Regions from separate parts of the Bacillus xiamenensis genome, predicted to be linked through region 1. Evidence: a T-box and tRNA genes for the amino acid it is inferred to sense, from the RefSeq annotation. Region 1 holds a T-box; the other holds one or more tRNA genes.
The links. The T-box of region 1 lies ahead of tyrS (tyrosine--tRNA ligase). A T-box ahead of a tRNA ligase gene usually reads a tRNA of that ligase, here a tRNA-Tyr.
Positions count from the first base shown of each region.

Region 2: it has a tRNA-Tyr gene. The T-box ahead of tyrS (tyrosine--tRNA ligase) is inferred to sense a tRNA for this amino acid. The anticodon was not compared.

Region 1 is NZ_CP017786.1:2,731,559-2,734,762, reverse strand. Features, by position in the region: partial or broken gene BK049_RS13950 (antibiotic biosynthesis monooxygenase family protein) at 91-446, shown strand; gene tyrS (tyrosine--tRNA ligase) at 581-1,849, opposite strand; T-box leader at 1,903-2,141, opposite strand; gene acsA (acetate--CoA ligase) at 2,201-3,204, opposite strand, start outside.
Region 2 is NZ_CP017786.1:756,900-760,103, reverse strand. Features, by position in the region: rRNA gene BK049_RS03860 (23S ribosomal RNA) at 1-394, shown strand, start outside; rRNA gene rrf (5S ribosomal RNA) at 503-618, shown strand; tRNA gene BK049_RS03850 (tRNA-Asn) at 628-702, shown strand; tRNA gene BK049_RS03845 (tRNA-Ser) at 707-797, shown strand; tRNA gene BK049_RS03840 (tRNA-Glu) at 817-891, shown strand; tRNA gene BK049_RS03835 (tRNA-Val) at 923-998, shown strand; tRNA gene BK049_RS03830 (tRNA-Met) at 1,014-1,090, shown strand; tRNA gene BK049_RS03825 (tRNA-Asp) at 1,140-1,216, shown strand; tRNA gene BK049_RS03820 (tRNA-Phe) at 1,236-1,311, shown strand; tRNA gene BK049_RS03815 (tRNA-Thr) at 1,318-1,390, shown strand; tRNA gene BK049_RS03810 (tRNA-Tyr) at 1,406-1,490, shown strand; tRNA gene BK049_RS03805 (tRNA-Trp) at 1,504-1,577, shown strand; tRNA gene BK049_RS03800 (tRNA-His) at 1,602-1,677, shown strand; tRNA gene BK049_RS03795 (tRNA-Gln) at 1,687-1,758, shown strand; tRNA gene BK049_RS03790 (tRNA-Gly) at 1,766-1,840, shown strand; tRNA gene BK049_RS03785 (tRNA-Cys) at 1,846-1,916, shown strand; tRNA gene BK049_RS03780 (tRNA-Leu) at 1,931-2,019, shown strand; tRNA gene BK049_RS03775 (tRNA-Leu) at 2,057-2,138, shown strand; partial or broken gene BK049_RS03770 (phosphotransferase) at 2,651-3,204, shown strand, end outside.

The DNA.
Region 1 (3,204 bases):
AAGCACCTTGGACTTTTTTAAATTAAAACAAAAAGACTACGAGACTTTCTTTCCTATATAATATGAATAGACAAAAGGAGGTTCTACTAGATGCTCTTCACTCAAACACCTGCACCACCCTACTATGCGGTGATTTTCACATCGAAACGAACAAATGTTGAATAGAAAGAGTACGCTGCTGCTGCTCAAAGAATGGATCAATTAGCGAAAGACTTGGGCGGTTTTCTTGGAATTGAAAGTGTACGAGATGAACACGGGACTGGGATTACTGTGTCGTATTGGGATTCATTAGCAGCAATCAAAGAATGGAAAGAACATACAGCGCACCAGCGTGTTCAAAAAAGGGGGAAACAGATTGGTACGAATCCTATACGACCCGAATTTGCAAGGTGGAGCATGATTACACAAACAAAAATTCACTCCTTGAAAAAGAAGCAAATGAATGAGGCCCTGCAAAATAGTGGGCTCTTTTTAACAGGCGCTTGAACTTGCAGCAGCCTTCATCTTCATTCCTGCTTCTAAAAAAGAAAAGCACCCACATATTAATATTTGAGGTGCATTTCAATGATATATTTGCTATTTATTTATACGTCACAAGGAAATATTTCTTTTTCCCTCTTCTTAAGACAGTAAATTGGTTTTCAATGCGGTCTTCTGCTGAAAGGACGTAGTCTTTATCGGTTTGTCTCTCTCCGTTGATGTAGACGGCGCCATTTGTGATATCTTCACGTGCTTGACGCTTTGATGGAGACAGCTTTGATTCGACAAGGACATCCACAAGTGTTAATTCTTCTGTGCTGCTTTTCTCCATTGATGGAACATCCTTAAAGCCTACTTTGACTTCTTCCGCTGTAAGAGATTTGATCTCGCCTTTAAATAGTGCATTTGAGATGTTGACAGCCTGTTCTAATGACTCACGGCCATGTACAAGTGTTGTCACTTCTTCTGCTAAACGGCGCTGTGCTTCTCGCTTTTCAGGAGCTGTTTGCACTTTTTCTTCGTACGATGCGATCTCTTCTTTTGATAGGAACGTAAAGTATTTTAAGTATTTCACGACATCACGGTCATCTGTGTTGATCCAGAATTGGTAGAATTCATATGGTGATGTTTTTTCTTTATCTAACCAGATCGCGCCGCCTTCTGTTTTACCAAACTTCGTGCCGTCTGCTTTTGTGACAAGCGGCATTGTCAGACCGAATGCTTTCGCACCTTCTGCTTCAGACTTACGGATTAGCTCAAGTCCAGATGTGATATTTCCCCACTGATCGCTTCCGCCGATTTGCAGCTTACAGTTTTCATTTCTGTAAAGGTTTAAGAAGTCTAACGATTGCAAAATGACGTAGCTGAATTCTGTGTACGAAATCCCTGTTTCAATACGAGAGCTAACGATATCTTTTGCCAGCATGAAGTTCACACCGAAGTTCTTTCCAATATCACGAAGGAACGTGATGACATTCATTTGACTGATCCAGTCATAGTTATTCACGATGACAGCTGGGTTGTCACCTGCTTCAAAATCAAGGAATTGAGAGAGCTGTCCTTTGATTTTCTCTGACCACTGTTCGACAATTTCTGCTGGGTTTAGTGAACGTTCTGCTTTTTTGAAACTTGGGTCACCAATCAGGCCAGTGGCGCCGCCAACAAGTGCAATCGGATGATGGCCTGCTTCTTGGAATCTACGCAATGTTAAAATTGGCAGTAAGTGACCAATGTGCAGGCTGTCAGCTGTTGGATCGAAGCCTGAGTAAAGCTTGATTTTTTCTTCTGCTAATAATTTTGTCAAACCTTCTTCATCTGTTTGCTGCTGAATTAATCCTCTGAACGCTAAATCTTCCATCAATTGACTCATATCCAAATCTCCTTTATTTACAATTCAACATAAAAAACGCCCCTTCGAATGAACGAAGGGACGATATATATATCGCGGTACCACCCTGCTTAAAAGACAAATATCACGTCTTTTCACTTACACTGATAACGGACAGATCCGTTCTTTCACTAATCAGGCAGCATGTATGCCCCTTTTCGTAAAAGCGGTTCGTGAGGGTAATTCGAATATCTCTTTGTACTGACTCGCACCAGCCGTCAGCTCTCTTGAACAGGGAAAGATGATTCTACTGAATCTCAGTCAAAACCTTTGCATATTCAACTAAAGTCATTTTTAACATACTTTTGATATCAAGTCAACTGACGAAGGAACTTAGTCTTCCATTGTGGAAAGGTCACCAGCAGGTAAATTCAGCTCCCACGCCTTTAGTACACGTCTCATAATTTTTCCGCTTCGGGTTTTTGGCAGTTTGTCTTTAAACTCGATTTCTCTTGGTGCCGCATGTGCAGCGAGTCCTTTTTTCACAAATGTACGAATTTCTTCTTTCAGGTCATCCGATGGCTCATATCCGCTTCTAAGCGCAATAAATGCTTTAATGATTTCGCCGCGCACTGGATCTGGTTTTCCAATGACCCCTGCCTCTGCAATGGCCGGATGTTCCACCAGTTTACTTTCCACCTCAAATGGACCGACCCGTTCTCCTGATGTCATAATGACATCATCCACACGTCCCTGGAACCAAAAGTATCCGTCTTCGTCCATATAAGCTGAATCTCCTGAAACATACCAATCTCCCGGCATAAAGTAAGATTCATATTTTTCAGGATTGTTCCAGATCGTATGCATCATGGACGGCCAGCCTTTTTTGATGGCAAGGTTGCCCATTCGATATGGTGGGAGTTCGTTACCGGCATTATCGACAATCGCAGCTTCAACGCCTGGAATTGGTTTGCCCATTGAACCTGGTTTGATATCCATGCATGGATAGTTACAAATCAGCTGTGCACCGGTTTCTGTCATCCACCATGTATCGTGAATTCGTTTGCCAAATACAGCATCTCCCCAGCGGATAACCTCAGGATTAAGTGGTTCTCCTACACTTAAGACATGACGAAGCGAGCTAAGGTCATATTTTTGAATGAGATCGTCCCCTGCCCCCATCAGCATTCTGAACGCTGTCGGTGCGCTATACCAAACGGTCACCCCTAGTGATTCAATGGTTTCGTACCACGTATCAGGGTTGAACCTGCCCCCTAAAATGACATTTGTTGCTCCATTTAACCAAGGCGAAAAAATCCCGTATACTGTACCTGTTACCCAGCCTGGATCAGCTGTACACCAGTAGACGTCGTCTTCTTTCAGGTCAAGTACCCATT
Region 2 (3,204 bases), 1.7 Mb from region 1:
TCGGCTCATCGCATCCTGGGGCTGTAGTCGGTCCCAAGGGTTGGGCTGTTCGCCCATTAAAGCGGTACGCGAGCTGGGTTCAGAACGTCGTGAGACAGTTCGGTCCCTATCCGTCGCGGGCGCAGGAAATTTGAGAGGAGCTGTCCTTAGTACGAGAGGACCGGGATGGACGCACCGCTGGTGTACCAGTTGTTCTGCCAAGGGCATCGCTGGGTAGCTATGTGCGGACGGGATAAGTGCTGAAAGCATCTAAGCATGAAGCCCCCCTCAAGATGAGATTTCCCATTCCGCAAGGAAGTAAGATCCCTGAAAGATGATCAGGTTGATAGGTCTGAGGTGGAAGCGTGGTGACACGTGGAGCTGACAGATACTAATAGATCGAGGACTTAACCTATATTTAATGTGAAGCATGAACATTGTTATCTAGTTTTGAGAGAACATTTTTTAAATATCTCTTGATTTATTTTCAATACATAGTATAATATCTTTTGTCACTAAATTGTCTGGTGATGATGGCGAAGAGGTCACACCCGTTCCCATACCGAACACGGAAGTTAAGCTCTTCAGCGCCGATGGTAGTTGGGGGTTTCCCCCTGTGAGAGTAGGACATCGCCAGGCTTTCTTCATTCCGCAGTAGCTCAGTGGTAGAGCTATCGGCTGTTAACCGATCGGTCGTAGGTTCGAATCCTACCTGCGGAGCCAATTTGGAGAGCTGTCCGAGTGGCCGAAGGAGCACGATTGGAAATCGTGTAGGCGGTAACCCCGTCTCAAGGGTTCGAATCCCTTGCTCTCCGCCACAAGATACATATAATAGAGGGCCCGTTGGTCAAGCGGTTAAGACACCGCCCTTTCACGGCGGTAACACGGGTTCGAATCCCGTACGGGTCACCATTTTTATAGAATACATACCAGCATTTTATTCGGAGGATTAGCTCAGCTGGGAGAGCATCTGCCTTACAAGCAGAGGGTCGGCGGTTCGAGCCCGTCATCCTCCACCATATCTCTTATATCGTCGCGGGGTGGAGCAGTTCGGTAGCTCGTCGGGCTCATAACCCGAAGGTCGCAGGTTCAAATCCTGCCCCCGCAACCAAAATTTTTTGTTTATGAATTAGGGAGTACTCATTGAGTGCAGTCAAAATGGTCCGGTAGTTCAGTTGGTTAGAATGCCTGCCTGTCACGCAGGAGGTCGCGGGTTCGAGTCCCGTCCGGACCGCCATTTTTTTAAAAGAATACTTGGCTCGGTAGCTCAGTTGGTAGAGCAACGGACTGAAAATCCGTGTGTCGGCGGTTCGATTCCGTCCCGAGCCACCACTATTTGCCGGTGTAGCTCAATTGGTAGAGCAACTGACTTGTAATCAGTAGGTTGGGGGTTCAAGTCCTCTTGCCGGCACTGTTTTTCAAATGTGGAGGGGTAGCGAAGTGGCTAAACGCGGCGGACTGTAAATCCGCTCCCTCCGGGTTCGGCGGTTCGAATCCGCCCCCCTCCACCATTTTTATTTTCATAGGGGCATAGTTTAACGGTAGAACAGAGGTCTCCAAAACCTCCGGTGTGGGTTCGATTCCTACTGCCCCTGCCAATTATATGATTCATAACATCTATGGCGGTTGTGGCGAAGTGGTTAACGCACCAGATTGTGGCTCTGGCACTCGTGGGTTCGATTCCCATCAATCGCCCCATTTTATTATTGGGCTATAGCCAAGCGGTAAGGCAACGGACTTTGACTCCGTCATGCGTTGGTTCGAATCCAGCTAGCCCAGTTGATATGCGGAAGTAGTTCAGTGGTAGAACACCACCTTGCCAAGGTGGGGGTCGCGGGTTCGAATCCCGTCTTCCGCTCCAATAATGGCGGCATAGCCAAGTGGTAAGGCAGAGGTCTGCAAAACCTTTATCCCCGGTTCAAATCCGGGTGTCGCCTTTTTTGAAAAGACTGCCGGGGTGGTGGAATTGGCAGACACACAGGACTTAAAATCCTGCGGTAGGTGACTACCGTGCCGGTTCAAGTCCGGCCCTCGGCACCATTGTTTTTTTATATAAGTTGCGCTCTTTAATGATCATGCCGGTGTGGCGGAATTGGCAGACGCGCACGACTCAAAATCGTGTTCCTCACGGAGTGCCGGTTCGACCCCGGCCACCGGTATCTATAATCGGTAATTGAATGAATGTACCGTCAATCTAATGCTTCTCCATTGTGGAGAGGCATTTTTTTGTGTTTTAAATTTGCTTTGGTGTTTGCACAGGCAGCATGTAACATCATTCCTAAGAACAGATCATGAGTTTGAATCATCTATCGTCATAGTGAATTGTATTTCATTCTTGAATATTTCAGATAAACAGAAGATCCGTATCCCTTTCTAGAAAGCAAAGTGTTGAAAACTCCTTTAGTTGATCCATCCCATTTGATAATATAAAATTAGCGATCTAAAGAAAGGGCAACTTAATACCCTTGACATGGTTTACAAAATGAAAAGTTATACAGTCCTTCGTTTTAAGTATTCGATTACTTTTCTGTGTAAATCATTCAAGGGATACAGGGATGCATGCTGTGGACAATTATATTCCCTTTGCTAAGCAGGGCCCTTTAGATAGCTGCTTTTATGTATAGGGAAAACTCCACCTCTGGCTGGTATCCCGTCTTTAGGGGGATTTTTAATGAAAAATCAATATAACAATGAAGAATTACTGACAGGCGGGAATGTCTCAAACGTCTATCGTTCGGGAGATACGGTTAGACGGGAATTAAAGCCAGGCAATAGCAACATACACAAATTATTAAAGCATTTGGAGAAAAAGAATTTCAATTATGCCCCAAAGTATTTAGGTATTGATGATGAAGGGAGAGAGATACTCTCTTTTATCGAAGGGGAGGCCGGCAATGATCCTGTAAAAGGCTATATGTGTTCTCATGATGTTTTAAAAGAAATAGCGAAAATGCTAAGACTCTACCACGATGCTGTAAGTGACTTTCCAATATCAGATGATTGGGAACGAATGGACAATACACCTAACCAAACAGAGGTGGTGTGCCATAATGATTTTGCCCTGTACAACATTATTTTTAATCATGGAAAACCTGTAGGAATCATTGATTTTGATGTTGCGGCTCCTGGTCCAAGACTTTGGGATATCGCTTATACACTTTACACTTGTGTCCCTCTTAGTAGATTCATTCGCACCGAGACTGGTAAGCTGGTTCAATATCATTC